3 regions of the Ruegeria sp. CL3 genome follow, and region 3 is predicted to be linked to each of the others. Evidence: riboswitches for the same ligand, from Rfam matches in the RefSeq annotation. Region 3 holds a riboswitch; each other region holds the start of a gene.
The links. Region 3 has a riboswitch for cobalamin ahead of ACR0NO_RS04110 (aromatic ring-hydroxylating oxygenase subunit alpha). Riboswitches for the same ligand answer to the same signal wherever they lie in the genome.

Region 1 (3,270 bases), on a different contig from region 3:
GGACGGCCTCGATGATCATCACGGGGATATGGGCAAAGAAGACCAGCCTGGCGGCGGGGAGGAATTCGTCCCCGGACAGGGCCAGTGAGATGCCCACCATGACGGTCGTGGCCGCAATGGCAAAGGCGCCGCCTATGCCGCCCCAGATCGCGCCATGAACAGGTGAACCACGCCCAATCAGAGGCCGGAACAGCAGCCCCGCCAGAACGGCCGGAAAAGCGATGTTAAGCGCGTTGATCCCCAGCACCGTCAGCCCGCCGAAGCCGAAGAAAACGGCTTGAAGGAGCAGGCCCACAAACAAGGCCGGGAAGGCAGCCCAGCCGAGCAGAAGCCCGGCTAGACCGTTGAGGATCAGATGCACCGACGACGGCCCGATCGGAACATGGATCAGCGAGGCCACGAAGAAACTGGCCGCCAGCACCCCTGCTGTGGGGATGCGGTCCAGATCCAGCGACCTGAGGCCCATTGCGACCCCACCAGCGGCGGCAACGGCTCCGCCGATGACGACCGGGTTGGACAGGGCTCCGTCGACGATGTGCATCGGGGGTTACTCCATGTCCCAGGCGCGGATCCAAATCACCGCGTCCTGGCTCAGCTCTTTGCCTTCATGTTCGGTTTCAGGACCAGCACCGAGGGCGGCAAAGCCCCAGTAACCAGCTTTCGGCACACCGAAGGAAAAATAGCCATTGGCGTCAGAAATTGCGACAACAGCACCACCCGGCATCGGCGAAACGGTAGGCTCGGACGAGGCTTGGCTGTCAAAGCTGGGCTTGGCGGCCATGTATTCGATCTCGATCTCAGCGCCGGCAACCGGTTCGCCATTTGCCAGAACCTGACCGGTGAAGGTCGAGCCTGCGATGATGTTGTAGGGCTTGTTCAGAGGCACGATCTCGGTCGCCAGACCCGCGGGGTTCATCCAGTCGGTCGGCAGTTCGTTGCGGTTCAGGAACGCCTTCGTGATCTGTTGGATATAGATATCCTCGGCCTCTTCGTAATAGGGCTGAGGCACCGTGACCATCACGTAGTCGCCCGAACGCTTGACCGGAACAGATCCCTGTAAGGCCGCGCCTTCGTTTTCGGGGCTCGAAAACCGGATGGGCTCCAGCGTGTCCAGCAGGTCGGTCTTTTCGCCATTGTGGATCACGTAGAATTCCTGCGGCTTTTCCAGATCCATGACATGGCCGTTTTCAAACGGGTGCCAGAAGATCAGCTTGACCGGCACGTCGCCCGGCGCCTCGATCAGCGTGTCGGTGGTGTATTCCAGCAGAAAATGTGCGTGCGCCATCGCTGGAATCGCCAGCGCAGCCGCAGCCGTGCAAAATAGTTTCTTCACAAGGTCTTTCCTTCGTCCTTCGTGCCAACCCCGGCACGCTTTCTTTTTTGACATCGGGGAGATCGGGACCACGTACCCAAAATGAGGGTATCGGCCCAATGCACACCCCGGCATCGGTGACACACCCCTTCCGAGGGTGCATGTCCGGCAGGTCTCCTGACTTGCGGGTCAAAGCATGGGGCTGGCCTTCCCGGGTGGAACCCAGTGGCGTGTCAGCCCTGCTCTCCGCCTACAGTTGCGGGGGCAGTTGCGGCATTGGGTGGATTTGAATTCCCCGCACCGCATTCCCTTTTCTCCGGGCGAACCCGGAACCGGACATGAGGACGCTGATGGCAGAGATTCCCATCACCGGTCAATCTCTATTTAAGACTGTAGCGATAACATCTTGTCGATAGGATCGGATGTTCCTGTTCTGCCCGCTTGGTATTGAAGGCGCGCGTGTAAGCGACGACAAGAGGGTGCGCATGCCTGCACCGCAATCTGGACATCAGAATCAGATGCATGCATCCTGCGCCGCGTCAGACTCCGGCGTAGCGCGCTTGTGTTCGGCGCCCAATTCCCCACAAGCCCCGGAGGCCCAATGTCCGAGATCAAACAAGGCGACACCGTTCGCATCCACTATACCGGCACGCTGCTGGACGAGACCGTCTTTGACAGCTCGGACGGGCGCGATCCGTTGGAGTTCGTTGTCGGTTCGGGCCAGATTATCCCGGGTCTCGATAGCGCGATGCCAGGATTGGCTGTCGGCGACAAGAAGCGGGTCGAGATTGCCTGTGTCGACGCCTATGGCCCGATCAACCCGGCGATGCGGCAGGATATCCCGCGTGAGGGTATTCCGGATGACATCCCACTAGAGCCGGGAACCCAGCTGCAGATGCAGACCCCGGACGGTCAGGCGCTGCCGGTAACGGTTGTCGAGGCGAACGAGGCCACGGTGACGCTGGACGCCAATCACCCGCTGGCCGGGCAGGATTTGATTTTCGATATCGAGGTTGTCTCGGTGAACTAAAAGCTTGGGGTTTTAGCCCCAAAGCCCGTCAAGCGCTGCGCGGACCTGCGGTTGCGTGAAGAATACGAACAACACCAGCAATGTGGTCAGCGTCAAAAGCAGAACACGGGCGCGGGGGCTTAGGAACCCCGTCTTCCGTTTTGTCTGGGTGCCACGCGCATTGCTGGCAAGAATCTGGTCGGTTTTGCTCATGCCCATATCCCTGACGCCGAAAGATGGTCAAATCTTGGCGGCGTCAGGGAAAGATATGGTCACATGAAATCCGGCTGTGGCATTCCAAGCACGTGGAAACCGCCATCCACCCGGATGATCTCACCCGAGGTGCAGGCCCCCGCGTCCGAGGTCAGGTAAACCGCTGTGCCGCCAACGGCCTCCAGCGTAGCGTTCGAGCGCATCGGCGCATTTTGGTCGCAGAACTTGTAGGTCTTGCGCGCTCCGCCAATTGCAGCCCCGGCCAGGGTTTTCATCGGACCGGGCGAGATTGCGTTCACGCGGATGCCCTCGGGGCCGAGGTCGTTGGCCAGATAGCGGGTCGCCGATTCCAGCGCGGCCTTGGCAACGCCCATGACGTTGTAGTTCGGAACCACACGATTCGAGCCCTGGTAGGTCAGCGTCAGCAGTGAGCCACCATTGTCCTTCATCAGCGGATAGGCGCGGCGGGCGACCTCGATGAACGAGTAGGCTGACACATCCATCGAGTGCTTGAAATTGGCCCTTGTTGTGTTCAGAAACCGGCCTGTCAGCTCGTTCTTGTCCGAATAGGCGATTGCGTGGACGACAAAGTCGATGGTGGGCCAGCGTTCGCCCAACTCGCCAAAAGCGCGGTCCAGCGAGGCGTCATCGGTGACATCTGCATCCACCATGAAATCGCTGCCAAGGCTTTCTGCCAATGGCTGCAGACGCTTTCCGAACGCATCGCCCTGATAGG
Region 2 (3,270 bases), on a different contig from region 3:
GTTCGATCTTGGCGACCAGATCGGCAGGGTCGGACTGTTCCGGCAGATCAACGATGATACTTTCGAAATCGTCATGCTCGTGATCGTGGTGACCGTCGTGATGCGATGGACGGGCGTCCATGTCATCTTCAGCAGCCGCTTCCAGACCAAGAACAACGCGGACGTCCACGGCGCCTTCGGCCACTTCGACAACGGGTAGCGGGCGAGGGGCCTCGGCGGCGATGATCTTTTTCGCTTCGGCCACGCCTTCGGGACCGGCCAGATCAGGCTTGGTCAGCAGGATGATGTCGGCGCAGGAAATCTGATCCTCGAACACCTCGGACAAGGGCGTTTCATGGTCGATCGAGTCATCGGCCAGGCGCTGAGCGTCCACGGCTTCGACATTCGGCGCAAAGCGACCAGCGGCGACAGCCTCGGCATCGGCCAGCGCGATCACGCCATCGACGGTGATTTTCGATCGGATATCGGGCCAGTCGAACGCCTTCAGCAGCGGCTTAGGCAGGGCGAGGCCGGAAGTTTCGATCAGTATGTGATCAGGGCGCGGCTCCAGCGCCATCAGGGCTTCGATAGTCGGGATGAAGTCGTCGGCCACGGTGCAGCAGATACAACCGTTCGCCAGTTCCATGATGTTTTCCGCCGGGCAATCGGGGATGGCGCAGGATTTCAGGATGTCGCCATCGACGCCAACATCTCCAAATTCGTTGACCACAACGGCCAGACGCTTGCCCTGCGGGTTCTGCATCAGGTGTTTAACCAGAGTCGTCTTGCCCGAGCCCAAGAAGCCAGTGATCACGGTGACGGGGAGTTTTTCCAAGTTGCTCATTTCAGGGCTCCAATCGGGGGAATGCGGGCTGCGCAGTTTTTGCGGAAATGTTCAGGGCGCTCACGCCATTTGACCAAGCCGTCCTCGGTCGCGAGGTACTTGGTGGCGCCGTCAACGATCACGTCGACATGGTCGGTTTCGTTCAGGTGCTCATAGACGAAGGTCCAGCGATCCGGGCCGCCGCGCAGCACGATGGAACAGCCCTCGTTGCAGTTCGACAAGCATTCCACGGCTTTAAGGGTAATCCCTTCCGGCAGCTCCGCCTGTTCAAGCGCCTTGTGCAACAGGGTGCCGGGGCGTTTCGCGTCGTCTTCAACGGGCAGCCCGCGACGACAGGTGGTGCAAACCAGCAATTCGACCGGAGCGGTCTCGGTCATGTCTCTCATCCCCCCAAATCCTCATCGTGGGGGACGGGGTTTCATGCGGGTCCCTTGACCCGACACCGGAACACCCCGTCCGGTTTCATCTTCGGGCGCTGGCAGGTCTCCCGGCTTGCGGATGTCAGAGGCGTCCTCTGTCGGATGTCCCGCCTTCCCGGCTTTGCGCCAGTGGCTTGGGCACCCTCTCCGGTCACGGTCGCGGGGGCGGCTGCGTTTGGCGGAAAACCCGTTGACGCATTCCCTTTTCATCTGTTCTCACAGACACCAACATGAGGCTCATGCGGCACGCACCCGCAGCTTGTCAAGCGCGATGCAGCTCAGACCGCTGCGGCACGTTGAAAAGCGACCTGCCAGCGTCGCTAGGCGGCATGAACAGGGCGCTGATGCATGGTCGCATGGCCTCAAATCGCAAACGGAGGCGAAATCCATGAAAGTAGGTTTTATCGGGCTTGGGAATGTGGGCGGCAAGCTGTCAGGGTCATTGCTGCGCAATGGAATCGACCTGACGGTTCATGACCTGAGTTCCGATCTGGTTGAGGGTTTTGTCGCGCAGGGGGCCAAAGCGGCTAAAAACCCGGCCCAGATGATGCGCGATTGCGATGCCGTGATAACCTGCCTGCCGTCGCCAGCGGCCTCGGACGCGGTGATGCAAGAGATGTTGCCAGAGGTTGGTCCAGGTAAGATTTGGATGGAGATGTCCACCACCGACGAGGCTGAGGTCAAGCGATTGGGGGCATTGGTTCTGGAGCGCGGAGGGGCCGCAGTCGATTGCCCTGTTTCGGGTGGCTGTCACCGCGCGGCGACGGGCAATATCTCAATCTTCGCTGGCTGCGATCGCGATACGTTCGAGCGTATTTTGCCTTTCCTGACCACCATGGGGCGGCGCGTTCTGCACACCGGAGAGCTCGGCTCGGCCTCGGTTCTGAAGGTACTGACCAATTATCTAGCCACGGCCAACCTAATCACTTGTGCTGAAGCGTTGGTCACCGCCAAGGCCGCCGGGATGGATTTGAACACCACCTATGAGGCCATCAAAATCTCGTCGGGGACATCGTTCGTGCACGAAACCGAAAGCCAGGTGATCCTGAACGGTTCGCGCGATATTTCGTTTACGATGGATTTGGTGAAAAAGGATATCGGCCTGTTTCAGGACGTCGCCGACCGCGCCGGTGTTCCGCTGGAAATCAATCCGGTGATGATCAAGATATTTGAGGATGGCATCGCCCGGTTTGGCGAGCGTGAGCTGTCGCCAAACATCATCAAACGCCTTGAAGAGGCCACGGGTTTGGACATCCGCGCACCGGGTTTTCCTACGGAAATGCAAGACGATGAGCCGGAAGAACCAGGGTACGAGGTTGTGCCTCAGGGGCGTTCCTCCTGAAACTGATTTCCGGAGGCGGTATTTAGAGGAAGGGGATGTGGAGGCGAGTACCGGAATCGAACCGGTGTACACGGATTTGCAATAGGTGTATATCAAAAAAAATGTATTAAAATAATGGTAAAGAACACAAATTATAGTCCGTGTACAAAAATGTGTACATGATTCCATCACTCAATTTCCGAGTGTCGTTCTGTTTCCAATTGCTGAACACAGTGTATAGCAAATTGAAAATATCATCGTATTTTGCGATTATTACAACAAACGCCTTGAATTGCGTAGCAGATCATATCATCTTGATCGTCACGAGCAGTTATGGATCAGATATGGAAACAAAGTCGGATCGATTTCAGCGTTTAGCGGAAGCGCGCGTGACGAAGGCAATATCGATGCTTCGTTCGATTTCAAAGCTATCGAATCGGAGTCACTATGAGTACTCACCGGAAGACGTGCGGCAGATTTTTCAAGCGATAAGGCGGGAGACCGAAAGCGCCAAGGCGGCGTTTGAAATCGGTCTTAAGCGCGATGGCGACAGCGGGTTCCATCTGGGAGGAAAAGATAGTGGTGAGTGAGTTGAAAAGCGTTTGGGAAATGAACTTGATGGATGGAAAAAACCCCATCCATACGGGAGGCTTTCTCACTGCATATGATCATCGAGAGTTCTCTCCCGAAGAGGTTGCGGCTCGTGA
Region 3 (3,270 bases):
TCGGTCTGAAGCCGGATTCGATCATGAAGGAATATGGGCCAAACCAATATGAGGTCGTCATCGGTCCTGAGCTGGGTGTTCGCGCGGCGGACGCGGCCATCATGGTACGCGAACTGACCTATGCGACCGCACAGGCCTATGGCGAACGGGCCACCTATACCCCTATTCGCGATGTCGCGAGCGTTGGGAATGGGGTCCACATCCATATGAGCTTTGTGGATGATCAGGGCGCGCCGCTGACCTACGCCGAAGACGGCCCCTGCGGCATGTCGGATCTGACGAGTGCCTTTGCCGCCGGAGTTCTGAAATATCTGGATGCGATCCTGGCTCTGACAGCGCCTTCGGTGATCTCGTATGAACGCCTGACACCGCATCGTTGGTCTGCTGCTTTCAACAATCTGGGTTTCCGCGATCGCGAGGCTTCCTTGCGGATTTGTCCTGTAACTGCAAAAGACCCCGCCTCGATCGCGGGGCAGTTCAACATCGAATACCGTGCGGCGGATGCTGCAGCTTCGCCTCATCTGGCACTTGCGGCGGTTGTCATGGCTGGGACACAAGGGATCGAAGATGGGCTACCCGCGCCCATTCCAACCGAGGAAGATCTTTCGCTGTTGGACGTCGAAGAACTGAACCAAAGGGGGCTGGTGCGCTTGCCTCAGACTTTGGAAGATGCGCTCGACCGGTTCGTTTCCAACCCGGTTGTGACCGGCTGGTTCCCCGAAGGCTTCGCCGAGCTATACCAAGCCCACAAACAATCCGAGATCGCGACAACCGCACATCTGGACACAGACGCACGCTGCCGATTGTACGAAGAAACATATTGACCTGAGCGGCTGGTCTTGCGGAAGCTCGTCGAATGCAACCTCTGGAGCGTCGGTCGGGCAATCTCGCGCAGTATGACGCGGCGCAGGCTGTTTAGCTCAGGATAGGGATGGATCATGAACCGTTCAGAAACCGATGCCATCTTGAATGTGCATAGGCTGGCTTTTGGCGAAGCAGAAGGTGAAGAAATCGCTCAACTCGCCGAAGATCTCCTTGAGCATCCGGAAACGATTTCAATCAGCGTAAGGCGTGAGGGGCAGATCGCGGGCAATGTCATGTTCACCCCGTTTGTCTTCCAGGATCACCCGGACGTTAAATGCTATCTTCTGGCGCCCTGCGGTGTCTCGCCCGAGCATCAAGGCCTAGGTGTTGGCAGAGAGATGATGGAGACCAGCATCAACCACTTGAGGTCCATTGGAACAGACGCTGTCTTCGTGTTGGGCGTGCCGACATTCTATCCCTTATTCGGGTTTGTGCCGACCGACAAAGAGACGCCATATCCTGACCTTCTGACGATCCCCGAGGCATGGATGGTGTTTGAGCTCACTGCAAGATTGGTTGAAAAGCTGGGGGGCAAGACACGTTCGATTGCGCCCTTCATGCATGCGCATTTGTGGGACACATCGCAACACGGGTAAATTTTGTTTTTATCCTTGCCTCAAAATACAGCCCTGTTTCAGGCCTCCATTTTTGCTGGCCATGTCTGTTTTGTTTCTGGAAATGTCGCAAGGCTTTCAGCCACGAATCCATCCCCGAGTAGGTTGCGCATGTGAGGTGCTGCTGTTTGATTCTCAGGCGGCAGAGAATTGGGAAGCCGGTGCAATTCCGGCGCTGCCCCCGCAACGGTAAGGAAGGTCAGGTTCGACAGGTGACCACTGGGACGAGGATCCCGGGAAGGTGTCGAAACCGGGCGCAAGCCCCTTTCAAGTCCGGAAACCAGCCTTGCATATATGTCAAACCGCGGGTGGCGGTGGGGGCACGAGTTTCGGACGTGATCCTCGCACGGCTCCGGCCTGGCCTCTTATGTCATCTGCCCAAGCTAAGCCGCGGGGCGCGGCAGGAGAGCCAGAAGTGAGCAACGTTCAAAGCCTGTTGGCGCGTCGAAACCCGGCCTATGCCCTTGAGCAGGCGTTCTACACCGATCCAGATGTCTTTCAGGCCGATCTTGAGGCCATCCATTACCGCGACTGGCTATTTGCCATTCCGGCATGTGAACTGGTGAAAACAGGCGACTATGTGACCTACACTGTGGGCGCATACCGCGTGATCATCGTGCGCGGCGCGGACAACCAGATCCGGGCCTTCCACAATACCTGCCGCCATCGCGGGTCAATCATCTGCAAAGCGGCCAAGGGGAACTCGCCCAAACTGGTCTGCCCCTATCACCAGTGGACCTATGAGCTTGACGGCTCATTGCTGTGGGCGCGTGATATGGGGCCTGATTTCGACCCCAATCAACACGGGCTGAAAACCGTTCACTGCCGTGAACTGGCCGGGCTGATCTATATCTGTCTTGCGGACGAAGCGCCCGATTTCGACACTTTCGCCAATAGAACACGGCCCTATCTGGAGCCGCATGATCTAAGCAACGCCAAGGTCGCCTTTGAAAGCACAATCATCGAAAAGGGTAACTGGAAGCTGGTTTGGGAAAACAACCGCGAGTGCTATCACTGCGGTGGCAATCACCCTTCGCTGTGCCGGACCTTCCCTGATGATCCCTCAGTAACCGGTATCGAAGGGGGTGAAACCCCGGCCTTCATGCAAACTCACTTCGACCGTTGCGAGGCTGCGGGAATGCCGTCGCAGTTCTATCTGCATGATGACGGGCAATACCGACTGGCGCGGATGCCGCTGAAGGAAGGGGCGGAAAGCTATACTCTGGACGGCAAATCTGCGGCGCGCCGCTTTCTGGGCCGCGCGCCCTTTGCCGATGCTGGGACGTTGCTGAAATTCCACTATCCCAGCACATGGAACCACTTCCTGGCCGATCACTCGATTGTCTTCCGAGTCACTCCGGTCAGCCCGACCGAAACCGAAGTCACCACGAAATGGCTGGTCAACAAAGATGCGGTCGAAGGGGTCGACTATGACGTCAAGCGCCTGACCGAGGTCTGGATGGCCACCAATGATGAAGATCGCCGCGTGGTGGAAGACAACCAAATGGGCATCAACAGCCCTGCCTATGTGCCGGGACCGTATTCGGGGGTCCAGGAATCCGGTGTTCTGCAATTCACCGATTGGTATTGCAGCACTCTGGCGCGTCACCTTGCACCTGACACGATGGCGGCGGAGTGACGGAGATGAAAGATCTGAACGCTGTTGCCTCGGTCTGGCAGGATGACGAGACGCTGGAATGCGTCTCGGTCGTGCCCGAGACGCCAAACACCGCCAGCTTTACGTTCCGCGCCCCTTCCGGAGCCTTGTTTGCCTACCATCCAGGTCAGTTCC

Region 1: another riboswitch for cobalamin. It lies ahead of ACR0NO_RS07725 (DUF4198 domain-containing protein); the one in region 3 lies ahead of ACR0NO_RS04110 (aromatic ring-hydroxylating oxygenase subunit alpha).
Region 2: another riboswitch for cobalamin. It lies ahead of ACR0NO_RS11905 (DUF1636 domain-containing protein); the one in region 3 lies ahead of ACR0NO_RS04110 (aromatic ring-hydroxylating oxygenase subunit alpha).

Annotation. Positions count from the first base shown of each region.
Region 1 is NZ_JBQFPT010000004.1:255,786-259,055, reverse strand. It holds gene cbiM (cobalt transporter CbiM) at 1-541, opposite strand, end outside; gene ACR0NO_RS07725 (DUF4198 domain-containing protein) at 548-1,333, opposite strand; cobalamin riboswitch at 1,463-1,664, opposite strand; gene ACR0NO_RS07720 (FKBP-type peptidyl-prolyl cis-trans isomerase) at 1,914-2,342, shown strand; gene ACR0NO_RS07715 (hypothetical protein) at 2,355-2,534, opposite strand; gene ACR0NO_RS07710 (enoyl-ACP reductase FabI) at 2,594-3,270, opposite strand, start outside.
Region 2 is NZ_JBQFPT010000007.1:65,182-68,451, forward strand. It holds gene cobW (cobalamin biosynthesis protein CobW) at 1-823, opposite strand, end outside; gene ACR0NO_RS11905 (DUF1636 domain-containing protein) at 820-1,200, opposite strand; cobalamin riboswitch at 1,284-1,487, opposite strand; gene ACR0NO_RS11910 (NAD(P)-dependent oxidoreductase) at 1,514-2,584, shown strand; gene ACR0NO_RS11915 (hypothetical protein) at 2,743-3,153, shown strand; gene ACR0NO_RS11920 (hypothetical protein) at 3,173-3,270, shown strand, end outside.
Region 3 is NZ_JBQFPT010000002.1:358,510-361,779, reverse strand. It holds gene ACR0NO_RS04120 (type I glutamate--ammonia ligase) at 1-824, shown strand, start outside; gene ACR0NO_RS04115 (GNAT family N-acetyltransferase) at 939-1,460, shown strand; cobalamin riboswitch at 1,578-1,781, shown strand; gene ACR0NO_RS04110 (aromatic ring-hydroxylating oxygenase subunit alpha) at 1,846-3,117, shown strand; gene ACR0NO_RS04105 (FAD-binding oxidoreductase) at 3,123-3,270, shown strand, end outside.